DNA from 3 places in the Bacillus sp. GB_SG_008 genome. Region 2 is predicted to be linked to each of the others. Evidence: riboswitches for the same ligand, from Rfam matches in the RefSeq annotation. Region 2 holds a riboswitch; each other region holds the start of a gene.
The links. A riboswitch is a leader RNA that binds a small molecule or an ion and turns the genes downstream of it on or off. The one in region 2 is predicted to bind thiamine pyrophosphate.
Positions count from the first base shown of each region.

Region 1: linked by a shared signal. The riboswitch ahead of thiC (phosphomethylpyrimidine synthase ThiC) and the one ahead of thiM (hydroxyethylthiazole kinase) in region 2 are both predicted to bind thiamine pyrophosphate.
Region 3: linked by a shared signal. The riboswitch ahead of tenA (thiaminase II) and the one ahead of thiM (hydroxyethylthiazole kinase) in region 2 are both predicted to bind thiamine pyrophosphate.

Region 1 covers NZ_JBPZSK010000002.1:258,761-263,204, reverse strand. Annotated here, with positions in the region: gene thiC (phosphomethylpyrimidine synthase ThiC) at 1-1,418, opposite strand, end outside; TPP riboswitch at 1,618-1,731, opposite strand; gene ACTDJC_RS06285 (arsenic transporter) at 1,935-3,293, shown strand; gene ACTDJC_RS06280 (DUF2642 domain-containing protein) at 3,359-4,045, shown strand; gene ACTDJC_RS06275 (lactate permease LctP family transporter) at 4,099-4,444, opposite strand, start outside.
Region 2 covers NZ_JBPZSK010000007.1:116,408-120,851, forward strand. Annotated here, with positions in the region: gene ilvA (threonine ammonia-lyase) at 1-135, opposite strand, end outside; gene ACTDJC_RS17980 (cupredoxin domain-containing protein) at 558-947, opposite strand; gene thiE (thiamine phosphate synthase) at 1,367-2,029, opposite strand; gene thiM (hydroxyethylthiazole kinase) at 2,036-2,845, opposite strand; TPP riboswitch at 2,919-3,028, opposite strand; gene ACTDJC_RS17995 (DNA topoisomerase III) at 3,228-4,444, shown strand, end outside.
Region 3 covers NZ_JBPZSK010000011.1:111,453-115,896, forward strand. Annotated here, with positions in the region: gene ACTDJC_RS20695 (ABC transporter substrate-binding protein) at 1-424, opposite strand, end outside; gene ACTDJC_RS20700 (ABC transporter permease) at 421-1,173, opposite strand; gene ACTDJC_RS20705 (ABC transporter ATP-binding protein) at 1,170-1,919, opposite strand; gene tenA (thiaminase II) at 1,888-2,583, opposite strand; TPP riboswitch at 2,669-2,769, opposite strand; TPP riboswitch at 2,829-2,937, opposite strand; gene ACTDJC_RS20715 (SH3 domain-containing protein) at 3,341-4,444, shown strand, end outside.

The DNA of each region.
Region 1 (4,444 bases), on a different contig from region 2:
ATTTTGTACGTAATAACCCCTTCACGAACATCATCTTTGTTTGGTAAGCCAAGATGTTCTTTTGGTGTTACATAGCAAAGCATTGCTGTACCGAACCAACCAATCATCGCTGCTCCAATCGCAGAAGTAATATGGTCATAACCCGGTGCAATGTCTGTCGTTAACGGTCCGAGCGTATAGAACGGTGCACCATGACAAATGTCGAGTTCTTTATCCATATTCTCTTTAATCAAATGCATCGGTACATGTCCTGGGCCTTCAATCATCACTTGTACATCATGCTTCCAAGCAATTTGCGTAAGTTCTCCTAATGTTTCCAGCTCAGAAAATTGAGCTTCGTCGTTTGCATCCGCAATTGAACCAGGGCGTAATCCATCTCCAAGAGAGAAGGAAACATCGTACTTCTTCATAATTTCACAAATCTCTTCAAAATGTGTATATAAGAAGTTTTCTTGATGGTGATATAAACACCACTGGGCCATAATCGAACCACCGCGTGATACAATTCCTGTTACACGCTTTGCTGTAAGCGGAATGTAACGAAGCAGTACACCAGCATGAATTGTAAAGTAATCTACTCCTTGCTCTGCTTGTTCAATTAGCGTATCACGGTATACTTCCCACGTTAAATCTTCCGCGATCCCATTTACTTTTTCAAGCGCTTGGTAAATCGGCACTGTTCCAACTGGTACAGGCGCATTACGAATAATCCATTCACGCGTCGTATGAATGTTTTTCCCAGTAGAAAGATCCATAATTGTATCTGCGCCCCAACGTGTTGCCCATGTCATCTTCTCTACTTCTTCTGCAATCGACGATGATACAGCTGAGTTCCCGATATTCGCATTTACTTTCACATGGAAGTTACGCCCGATAATCATTGGTTCTGCTTCCGGATGATTAATATTTGCCGGTAAAATGGCACGACCTTCAGCAATTTCCTTACGTACAAATTCTGGTTCCACGCCTTCACGAATCGCCACATATTCCATCTCTGCTGTGATAATACCTTTACGCGCATAATGCATTTGCGTAACATTTTCCCCAGTTTTTGCGCGAAGCGGATTACGTCCCATTTGCGGGAATACAGGCGTATGTTTAGCTGCTACTTTTACACCATCATCTTCCGGTTTCACTTCACGACCTTCATACTCTTCTACATCTCCACGTTCCACAATCCAGCAGCGGCGCGGCGTTGGAATCCCCTTTTCTAATTCCACTTTGTAATCCGGATCAGTATAAGGACCACTCGTATCATACACACGAATAGATGGATTTGTTACACCGTTTGTATCGCTTTGTGCAATCTCGCGCATCGGTACTTTCATATCTTCACGCGTACCCTCTACATATACCTTCTTACTTCCCGGTAAACTTGACTTCAACTCAATTTGCTCAGCTGAAACAGATTGTTTCATAAATGTGTTTCCTCCCCTGTGTCTTAGCGAAGTAACCTCCGCTTTTCTTTAGATTCAGTTTCGCCGCCTAGACCCTTGCGTCTAAACAGTTGGCTCCACTTTTCTTATGACCAGGATGAGAACTAGCGGCTAGTATATGCTCAAATAAAAAAGCCAGGTCCATAATAAAGAATAGGACCTGGCAACATAAGGCATTGTTATGTAAAGCCGTTAACTTCCCTCCGCTGGTACGAACCAGATCAGGTCCAAAGGGTTAAGAAGCTTCAACACGCTTCCCTCTCAGCCCAGCTCTTGGGCACCCCTAGTTTATCACTGATTAAATTTTCACTACGCTCTTATCATACATCATTGTCAAAAAAATGCAAAGGTATTTATATTATTTTTTTCCTTATTCAAAAAATGGGTATTTCACTCAGTACAAGCCGAATCCGCACTTCATACATATAGAATATAAGCCAGTGCAGGACGTATGTCTTATGTAAACTTTTCACGATAAGAACAGGGGTGAAAGAGTTGATAAACCTACAATCTACAATAACCATACTCGCTTTTCTCGGAACCACGCTCATCATCTTTTGGCGTCCCAAAGGGATGAATGAAGCAATTCCAGCAACAGTTGGTGCAGTAATTGTCATTTTAAGCGGTACAGTTTCTCTTACCGACTTGGGTGATATTAGCTCAAAAATTATTGGCGCCGCCATAACAATTATGGCTACCATTGTTATGGCAATCGTATTAGAGAGTTTCGGCTTTTTTTATTGGTGCGCCGTTCAACTTGCTAAAAAAGCAAAAAGCTCTGGTATTCGCCTCTTTTGGTATACAAATCTTCTTTGTTTTCTCATGACATTATTCTTCAATAACGATGGTAGCATCTTAATTACAACTCCCATTTTACTGCTTTTGTTACACCATTTGCGACTCACACATGATCAAAAAATACCTTACTTACTAAGTGGTGCACTCATCGCCACTGCCTCAAGCGCGCCGATTGGTGTAAGCAATATTGTGAATTTAATCGCCTTGAGAATTATTGATATGGACTTATACATGCACACAGCCATGATGTTTGTTCCCGCTACGTTAGGTCTCCTTTTTATGTCGTTTCTGTTATTCCTTGTGTTTCGGAAAAAAATCCCTAAAAAACTCCCGGTCTTGTCGACATACTTAGATGAAAATTTCGTTAAAAAATCCTTTCACCCACTGCAACCACGTCCCGCAATTGATGAAAATCGTAAGCGAACAAGGTTTATGCTTGGAATTCTATTATTTGTTTTATGCGTTCGTATCAGCTTATTTATCGCATCTTTCTTTCAGTTTTCTATCGCCATTGTAGCAGTCATTGGCTCCGTTATTTTACTCGGGTGGAGATGGTACAAACTGCGCCTTCCACCTCATGATATGATTAAAAAAACACCTTGGTATGTCTTAATTTTCGCATTTTCTATGTACGTGATTGTGTATGGACTTAATAACATCGGCTTAACCAACCTGCTCATCACTACATTTCAGCCAATCATCACTGGTAGTTTATTTCATGCCACTTTTGTTATGGGGGGCCTAGTCTCTATCCTCTCTAACATTTTTAATAACCATCCTGCCTTAATGATTGGCACAATTGAACTCACCGAAATGGGACTAGATCCTATTACATTGAAAACCATTTATCTTGCAAACATCATCGGTAGTGACATGGGCTCATTATTACTCCCGATTGGTACATTAGCAAGCTTAATGTGGATGTATATTGTGAAAAAAGGAAAAGTAACTATCGGTTGGGATACCTATATAAAAACTACACTTCTTGTCATTCCGCCAACCGTCATTTTTACACTGCTATGTTTATATTATTGGGTTAAATTAATCTTCACATCTTAAAACATCTCCCTCCTTCCACTATGTTAGAAGGAGGAGATTATGTAATTACGAGAAAGGTGATTATTATGCTTCATTTACAAAAATATATTAATCAGCCCATACAAGTGACATTGTCAAGGGAAATTATTCCATTTGAAGGAATTATGATTGATAAAGGCTCGGATATTATTGTATTGTATGATGGAGAAAAATACATGTATATCTCTAGTTTACACATTCAACATTTAACCCCAAGCATCGATTCTTCATTACTTGATAACCTAGCAATTCCAGAATCTTTACTACCGCCAGACATAATATCAAGTGAATCCACTATTTCACTGCGAAAAACATTGCAAGTGGCAAAAGGACAATTTATTGAACTTGCGCTATCACATGAACACTTCTTACATGGATATGTTACCCATATTATGAATGACTATTTTATCTTCCTCTCACCTGTCTATCAAATGTTATACATCCCCTTTCATCACGTAAAATATATCGTTCCGTATAAGGAAGCAGAAACGCCTTACGGACTAGAAAATACAAAACTCTTATCGCCAGCTTCAAAGATTACACTTGCACGTACATTTTCTGAGCAAATGAAAAAACTAAAACAACATATCGTTTTACTTGATCTAGGCATACAGAGTTATAAAATTGGCAAATTAGCTGAAGTAACCGACAACCAAATTGAACTCATTACAGCACGTAATCAGCGTTTTCATTTTAATTTACATCACGTTAAAACCGTACATCTTCCATCCTAAAATTAAAAATAACAAAAAGAGGTATCTCATCATAAGAGACACCCCTTTTTCTATTAAGGAATCATCCAAGTTAAATAATAAGCTTGAATATATGTGATAATACCAATGATTGTTACGAAGAATAAACTATGTTTCACTGTGAAACGGAATAAGTCAGATTCTTTTCCAGCAAGTCCAACTGCCGCACATGCGATTGCAATGGACTGCGGTGAAATCATTTTAGCAGTTACACCGCCCGTTGTATTCGCTGCAACAAGCAACACTTCGCTTACGCCTACTTGCTGCGCTGTAATTGCTTGTAGATTTGAGAACAATGCGTTTGCAGATGTATCTGATCCTGTTAAGAATACCCCAAGCCATCCAAGGAATGGCGAGAAGAATGGGAAGAATTTCCCCGTT
Region 2 (4,444 bases):
TTGGAGATTTTCTAGTTTTAAATACACTTCATTATGAGATAACTCGCTAAATGTACTGGAATAATCTAATGGTGTTGTATGTACAATGCCTTTCATTTTTTCATGAGCAGCTATAATATTTTGTAACGTAATCATGTCGTCGCCTCCGAAGCAGTATATTCACACACTTTAGTTTCAAACGGCACAATTTGTTTTATACAAAAAAAGAATATTGCCTTAAAATAGAGTTTGATCCAAAACACCTCACAAACTCGTATTTTACGGTAAATGAGAAGAATCCATTTTGAAAAAAAGATTGATTAAAATGGATTCTTCTTTAGCATATTTAAGTTTCAGTTTTATAAAAAAGTTTGATCATTTTTCACCTTAGGTCTTCCACAATAACGCCCGATTGTGGAAGATCTTAATTACTATGTCTTTTTGAACAAACCTACTTCTTTACTTTTTATAAGAACATCCGTTTGCAGAGGGAAGTTAGCAGTTATAATGATGTCTGGGTAATAATAAGTAAGTTACCGTTGCTTATAAAACAAGCAAGGCCCGATTGGCCCTGCTTGTTATTTGACTATTACTTTTCCATCCATTCCTTTCTGGAAATGGTACCGACATATCAGTTCATATGTACCGGGATCTTGAGGTTTCACGGTAATGGTTCTTTCTTTTCCCGGCTGGACTTCGGCGTCAATTCTGAGCTTTTCCACTGTAAAGGTGTGCTCTTTCTTACCTTGGTTTTTCAATATCAACGTTGTCGTCCTTCCAATCGGAATAGTGATGACATTCGGATTAAAGTAATCATCATTCAACTCGACCTCAATCACTTTCACTGACTCAATAGGCTGTGTTACGACGCCGGATTCGGCAAATACACTGAGTGAGCCCGGAGTTGTCACAACCACAATCATCGTAAGCAAAACGACCAATCCAGTTAACCACTTTTTCACAGACATTCGCAGTCCTTCCTTTCCTAAGCACTATTGTTTTCCAATTCATAAAATATTATCACTATAAATGGGGCTCCAACGTGCTTCAAATAGTAGCTCTTTTATCTGAAACAGTGACAAAGAAAAAAAATCGACTCTAATAACGATCTTCTGAAATCTATTCTTCTTCAATTAACCTGCACCATTAGTTTAAGTGTAATACTTCATATTCAAACAAAATATTTTCATCAGCTTCAACAATCTGGCCCGATTGTTGAATAAAAAAAATCCTGCATTTCATGCAGGATTTTTGATCAAACTTTTTTACAAACAGTACATCTTTTTTATAAACGGTACGACTTTCTTATAACCAGTACAACTTTATTTCAAACCGACAAAGAACCATTTCTTCATGTTAGAAATGATTCCTTTCATATATGAACTGATTATTTTTTTACTAACTCCGCTAATTTTTTCGTACTATTATAAGGAGAATCCGCTAAGCTAATTGCAGAAATAACGGACACCCCATCCGCACCCGCTTCAATGACAGAAGCAGCATTTTCAATTGTAATTCCACCAATGCCGACAATTGGAACTTCAACGCCACTTTCGCGGAAGAAACGTAATCCTTCCGTTCCTTGTACTGCTTTTGCATCTTTTTTCGTATTTGTTGGAAAAATCGGCCCTACCCCTAAATAATCGGCACCATTTTCAATCGCAAAACGTGCTTCTTCTATTGTATGAGCGGATACACCAATTATTTTATCACCCATTTTTTCACGTACTGTCTTAATGCCCTCATCATCTTGTCCAACATGAACGCCATCTGCATCTAATTCTAGTGCTAATTCCACATCATCATTTACGATAAATGGAACATTATACTCTTTGCACAAAGACTGAAGCTGCTTTGCAAATGCATATCGTTCTTCTCCCATTAATGCTCCTTCACCTTTTTCACGATATTGAAAGATTGTAATTCCACCATCAAGTGCTTCTTTCATGACTTGTAATGGATCTTTACAGCAATTGTTACTCCCCATAATAAAATATACTTGTAATAACTCGGACATATACTGTTTATCGATGCACGCCATTTCTCTCATCCTTTCTTAACGAACTTCTTCGACATTCCCATATTGTTCAACGTCTTTTGCAGTAACATTTGCTAACTGATTAAGAAATTCAATTTGGAAACTTCCTGGCCCTTGTTCAACTGTTTTGTTTGCCGCAATTTCTGCCGCTACACCGTAAAACGTTACCGCTGCGACTGCCGCTTTTACATAGTCCCTTTCGACTGCTGCAAATGCTCCAATCACAGATGTTAATAAACAGCCTGTTCCTGTTACTTTTGTTAAAATAGGATGACCATTACGAAGAATAAATGTTCTTTCTCCATCTGTTATAACGTCTTCTTTTCCAGTGATAACAGCAACGGTATCTAACTGCTCTGCTGCTTGTTTCGCAATTGAAACAACATCACCGTTTCCTTCCCCTGCATCAACACCTTTAATCTTCCACTTCTCATCAATAACATTTGCAATTTCCGCCGCATTGCCGCGGATAATTGCTAGTTTTGCTTCACTCGGGAGATATCTTGCAACTTCTGTTCGGTACGAAGTTGCACCAGCACCAACAGGATCAAACAAAATCGGTACATTATGCGCATTTGCTGATTTCCCAGCAATGAGCATCGCTTCTACTTCTTCCGGGCGAAGTGTTCCCATATTTAAAACAAGCGCTCCAGCAATACTTGCCATTTCAGCTACTTCTTCTTTCGCATATGCCATTACAGGCGATGCACCTAATGCAAGTAAGCCATTAGCTGTAAAATTTGTCACAACAACATTTGTAATATTATGAACGAGCGGATTTCTTTCTCGTACTGTTTCGATTACTTGTGCAATTTCTTCGATTTTCATATTTATCAATCCCCTTTTTTTATAATGGGAGATATAGCTAAAAAAGACACTTTGCGTATGCAAAGTGTCTTAATATGCGTTTTCACACTCTCCCTACGCTGGCATTATCCAACAGGTTCAAATGGTCAACGACAGATTAGCCGTACTCTCAGTTTGCATCCGCAAACTCCCATGTGTTTTATTATTCATCTAATTCAGAGTCTACTCTTATTCTATCAAAATCACAAGTTACATTTTGTTATAAAAACTCGCCCCCCTCTTAACCAATCAAAGATGTAGAGTATGTAATTAATAACAATGGATGCGAATCTTCGGAATAACTGAATCCAAAAGAGATGTATGCTATAGTTAACTTACGGAAATTCGAAAGGATGTTTTAAATATGGCAAAAAGTGTTGTAATTGCTGAAAAACCTTCTGTTGCACGTGATATTGCACGTGTATTGAAGTGTGATAAAAAAGGAAATGGTTATATTGAAGGAAATAAGTATATCGTTACTTGGGCTTTAGGGCATCTCGTTACATTAGCAGATCCAGAAAGCTATGATGTGAAATATAAAAAATGGAATCTAGAAGATCTTCCAATGCTACCTGAACGCTTAAAATTAACAGTGATTAAGCAGACCGGCAAACAGTTTAATGCTGTTAAAAGTCAACTGACTAGAAATGATGTAAATGAAATCATCGTGGCTACAGATGCAGGAAGAGAAGGAGAATTAGTCGCTCGCTGGATTATTGATAAAGTTAAAATGAATAAACCTATTAAACGTCTATGGATTTCATCTGTTACCGATAAAGCAATTAAAGATGGCTTTGCAAATTTGAAGCCTGGTAAAGCATATGACAATTTATACGCTTCAGCTGTCGCACGTTCTGAAGCCGACTGGTATATCGGTCTTAACGCAACACGCGCATTAACTACACGATTCAATGCGCAACTAAATTGCGGTCGTGTCCAAACACCTACTGTGGCAATCATTGCAGGGCGTGAAGACGAAATTAAAAACTTCAAAGCGCAAACATACTACGGTGTCGAAGCCCAAACAACAGACAAGTTAAAATTGACTTGGCAAGATGCAAAAGGCAATAGCCGTAGCTTCGATAAAGAAAAAATCGATACGATTGTGAAAAAACTAGGCAAACAAAATGCCACTGTCGTGGAAATTGAGAAAAAACCTAAAAAATCATTTGCTCCTGGTCTTTATGACTTAACAGAACTACAACGTGATGCGAATAAAATCTTTGGCTATTCTGCAAAAGAAACGTTAAATATTATGCAGAAACTATATGAGCAGCACAAGGTATTAACGTACCCTCGTACAGATTCACGCTATATCTCATCCGACATTGTAGGAACACTTCCAGAACGTTTGAAAGCGTGTGGAGTAGGAGAATATCGTTCTTTAGCTAATAAGGTCTTAAATAAACCAATAAAAGCTTCTAAATCGTTTGTTGATGATAGTAAAGTAAGTGATCACCATGCGATCATTCCAACAGAAAGTTATGTAAACTTCTCCGCCTTCTCAGATAAAGAACGCAAAATTTATGATTTAGTTGTAAAACGTTTCTTAGCAGTTTTATTCCCAGCTTTCGAATACGA
Region 3 (4,444 bases), on a different contig from region 2:
CCAAATCTTTTGGAGAAGAAATGCCAGCTGATTTTAACGATACGACATGGTTTAAAGGTGAGCGAACAACTGCTCCGATAGACTTCACTGGAATATTTTCATTCGCTCTAGCAATAACAACATCAGGCTGATAATATAATCCGACCGTTACCTTTCCTGCCGCTGCTAACGTTAATGGATCAGTTGGATTTGAAGGGAATTTAATATTTACCTTGATACCTTCTTCTTTAAAATATCCTTTTTCAATTGCTGCATAAATAAAGCTATGCACTGCATTTGGATACCAATCGAGCATTACAGTTACTTCTTTTTCACCTTTTTTCTTTTTTTCACTTTTTTCCTTTTCTGATGCCGAATTGCTAGAACACCCAGCAATCATCGCAATTAATAATGTAAACACAAAAATGCGTTTTAATAATTTCATGCATGCTTCCTCCAACTAATAAACTTCTTCTCTAATATAGAAACAAGTAATACAAAGAAAATAGCAAGTAATGACAATAAAACAATTGGTGCAAACACACCCGCACCATCCATTTGTGTCATCATTCGTTTACTAAAATACCCTAGTCCCGCTTGCGCTCCAAGCCATTCTCCAATTGCTGCCCCGATAACACTGAACGGCAGGGCCACCTTCAAAGCAGAGAAAAAGTATGGAAGTGCGGATGGTAATTTCAATTTTAAGAAAACATCCTTTTTTGTTGCACCATATGTAATCAAAAGCTCTTCCCATTCCTTTTTCGTACTGCGAAGGCCATCATACGTATTCACTGCAATTGGAAAGAACGTAATGAGTACTGTGACAACAACTTTACTCCAAATAGAATAGCCAAACCATAAAACAAATAATGGTGCCAAAGCTGTAATTGGAATCGTTTGTGAAGCAACTAGTAGTGGATAAAATGCTTTCTCAGCAAATGAGCTCATACTCATCACCATTGCTAAACCAACACCTAATACAATGGAAATGACAATACCGATAACTGTAACAGAAAGCGTTGCTGGTAAATGTACCGTAAGCAATATATCCCGTAACTCCCACATTTTTTGAACAATGGCACTTGGGGATGGTAAAATGTACATTTCATCGAGAATCCGTGCTCCTACTTCCCAAACAATAAGAAAAATAGCAGTAACAATAAAAGCTGGAACATAATCTACAATTCTTTTCATACAAGTACCTGCCTTTGTAACAGCCCAATGAGTTCATCTTTTAATGCCAGCATTTCTGGACGATGTAAATCCTTTCGAGATCGTTCTTGTCCAAGAGGTACGATCCGTTCCGTCAATGATGTAATGGGCTGCTCTGTTACGATAAAAATACGATTGGAAAGATAAAGCGCTTCATCAACATCATGTGTAATAAATAAAATTGTTTTTCGCCAATGTTTCCATTGTTCAAACAGCCATTCTTGCAGAGATGCTTTCGTCAATGCATCAAGTGCACTAAATGGTTCATCTAATAGTAAAAGATCTCCGCCAGTTAACAACGTACGAATAAAAGAGACGCGTTGCCGCATTCCGCCTGATAAATCTTTTGGTTGTTTATTTTCATACCCTTGCAGTCCAAACTGCTCCAACAATTCTTGTGCTTTCATTTGTGCTTCTTTTTTCTTCACACCTTGGCATTCAAGAGGCAAAGCTGCGTTTTCAATAATTGTTCGCCACGGGAGTAACATATCTTTTTGTGGCATATAACCGACAGGGTGATCGGTTGCTCCTATCACATCAATAGTGCCCTCACTTGCTTTTTCGAGTCCCGTAATGAGCCGAAACAATGTGCTTTTCCCGCAGCCACTTGGTCCAATAATACTAACGAATTCCCCTTCTTGTACTGTAGTATCAAGATTCGTTATAATCTGCTTCTCATCATAATGAAAGGAAACGTTATGAAACTGTAGTATGTTCTTGCTCCTCAAAACCCCACATCTCCTTACGATATGCCATATCCCAGAATAAATATTCAAAACGACTGGAATATAAGAAGATTTCTTCTAAACGATTTAGTTCTTCTTCTGCTTTTCCAATTGCAATTTCATTAAATAAATCAATTAACCATACACAAAGATTTCCGTATTCTTCAGAGCTATACCCTTGAATCCACTCACCAAAAAATTCATGGTTGCGTGCTCCTGGAATATCATTCAAACGCTTTCCAATCTCCCAATAACTCCACATACACGGAAGCAACGCTGCAATTAACTCAGCAAGTGTACCGTTTTGTGATACAGACATCATATAGTTTGTATATGCTAGATTCATTGCAGACGGCTTTGCTAATTCCATTTCTTCAACAGAAATTCCTAAACGCTTTGCATATTGTTTATGAATCGTCATTTCTCCATTTAAAATCCCATCGATTTGTTCAGCAAACTTCGCCATTACTTTTGGATTTGTTGCTTTTACAACACCAATTGCATATAATTTTGCGTAATCTAACAAATACAAATAATCTTGAACAATATAATATTGAAATCTATCTTTCTCTAACGTTCCATCTCCCATCCCTGTTACAAATGGATGATTATGACTCTTTTCCCAAACAGGCTGCACCTTTTCAAATAACCTTTCACAAAATGTCATCTAAATTTCCCCTTCCTATATATATGTATCCAAATAAAAAACCACCTCTATATAAGAAGTGGTTACAGCAAACAAAAGAAAACTTCATTTGTTGTTTCCACTTCCCTACGCTAGTATCACCTAGATCAGGTTATAAGGGTTAAGGTTTCTACCTCTCTCAGCTTACAAGCACCCCTAGTGGTGTTCTATAAAATTTTCAATAAAAAATCCCCGTTTCTATACGCAAAGAAACGGGGACGTTATGTATATCGTCCAAATTGCTTCCCTACGCTAGCATCATCTAGATCAGGTTCAAGGGTCAAAGACTATATGTCTTACTCTCAGCTAGCAACACTAGCCCCCCTAGCATTATATTCATTTAACATAGTCAGTATACCATCGCCATATCTCATCGGCAACTCTTTTGAGTTATAAAGTCAAATTTCCATTGACGGTAATTTTAACCAAAAAATGGTTAGTTAAGTCACTCTATGTCTTACGGGAGTTTTTCATCTTAAAGCCTCTCCCTAAAATATCAACGCTTTGAGCGAGATAAAATATCATTCTATGTATTTTGTAAGTTCAAAAAACGCAAACTTCTTCTATCTATTTCCATAATAGTGATAAATCTGCTATCCTTTTATTATGGGACTTTATAGTATAGGAAAATGTTCATTTATTTTTAATACTACATTTCTATGCGCACAAATCAAGTTTAATATTGTTATATTATAATTTTGAATATAACAATTTATTACATAAGGAGGCCTATAATTATATGAATATGAAAGCCGCAGCAATGACAGCAGCTACTGTAGCAGTTGCTTCTTTACTCCCGTCTATGACAGATTCCACTGTACAAACTGTAGAAGCGCAGCAAAAACCAAAAACGAAAATTGGTTATGTAAAAACGAATACATTACAAGTATATAATAGTCCTAAAACAACAGATTCCGTTATTGAAAACATTGTACGTGACACTCCCGTTACAATTCTTGAAACAACAGAAGAATGGTATAAAATTCAAACTCAAAATAAAACTGGCTATGTAAAAAAAGAAGCAATTTCTTTAACAAAACCAAGCAATAGTAAGCAGCAATATATCGTTAATTCAGACGCATTAAACGTTCGCTCTGAACCAAATACGCAATCTGAAATTATTGATGTATTACCAAATGGGAAATTTGTTACTGTCCAAGAAGAAGAAAATGGATGGTATAAAATTATACATAACGGAACAAATGGCTATGTAAAGAAAGAGTTTTTATCTAACGGAACTCAGCCGTTAGTAAAAGGAGTTACGGTACAAGGCGGAAGCTCTTATTATGTTGCTACTCCAGCATTAAAAGTACGCAGCGGTGCAGGAACAAATACGGCTGTTATTGGTTCTTTAAAGAATGGAACACAAGTACAAGTCGTTGGAAAGGTTGGCACATGGTATAAAATTCGCTACGGATCAGGATATGGCTATGTTGGACAACAATATATATTGCAAGGACAACAACAGCAACAGCAGCAACAAGCTAAACCATCTATTCCAGCTGTATTTAAATATCCAGTTCAAGGGAACGTGAGCTCAACATTTGATGTACGTTGGGGACAGATGCACTATGGCATAGACTTTGCGGCAACAGGGGATATTCCAATTCAAGCTTCTGCACCTGGCACTGTTGTTAAGTCGTACTATTCTACAAGCTATGGAAATGTTGTATTTGTTGCCCATCATATAAATGGGAATTTATATACAACTGTATATGCTCACATGAAAAATCGTGCAGTTAAAGTGGGCGATAACGTAGCAACGGGCCAATTGCTCGGTTATATGGGAAATACAGGACATTCCACTGGTCAACACTTACATTTTGAATTACATAACGGGGAA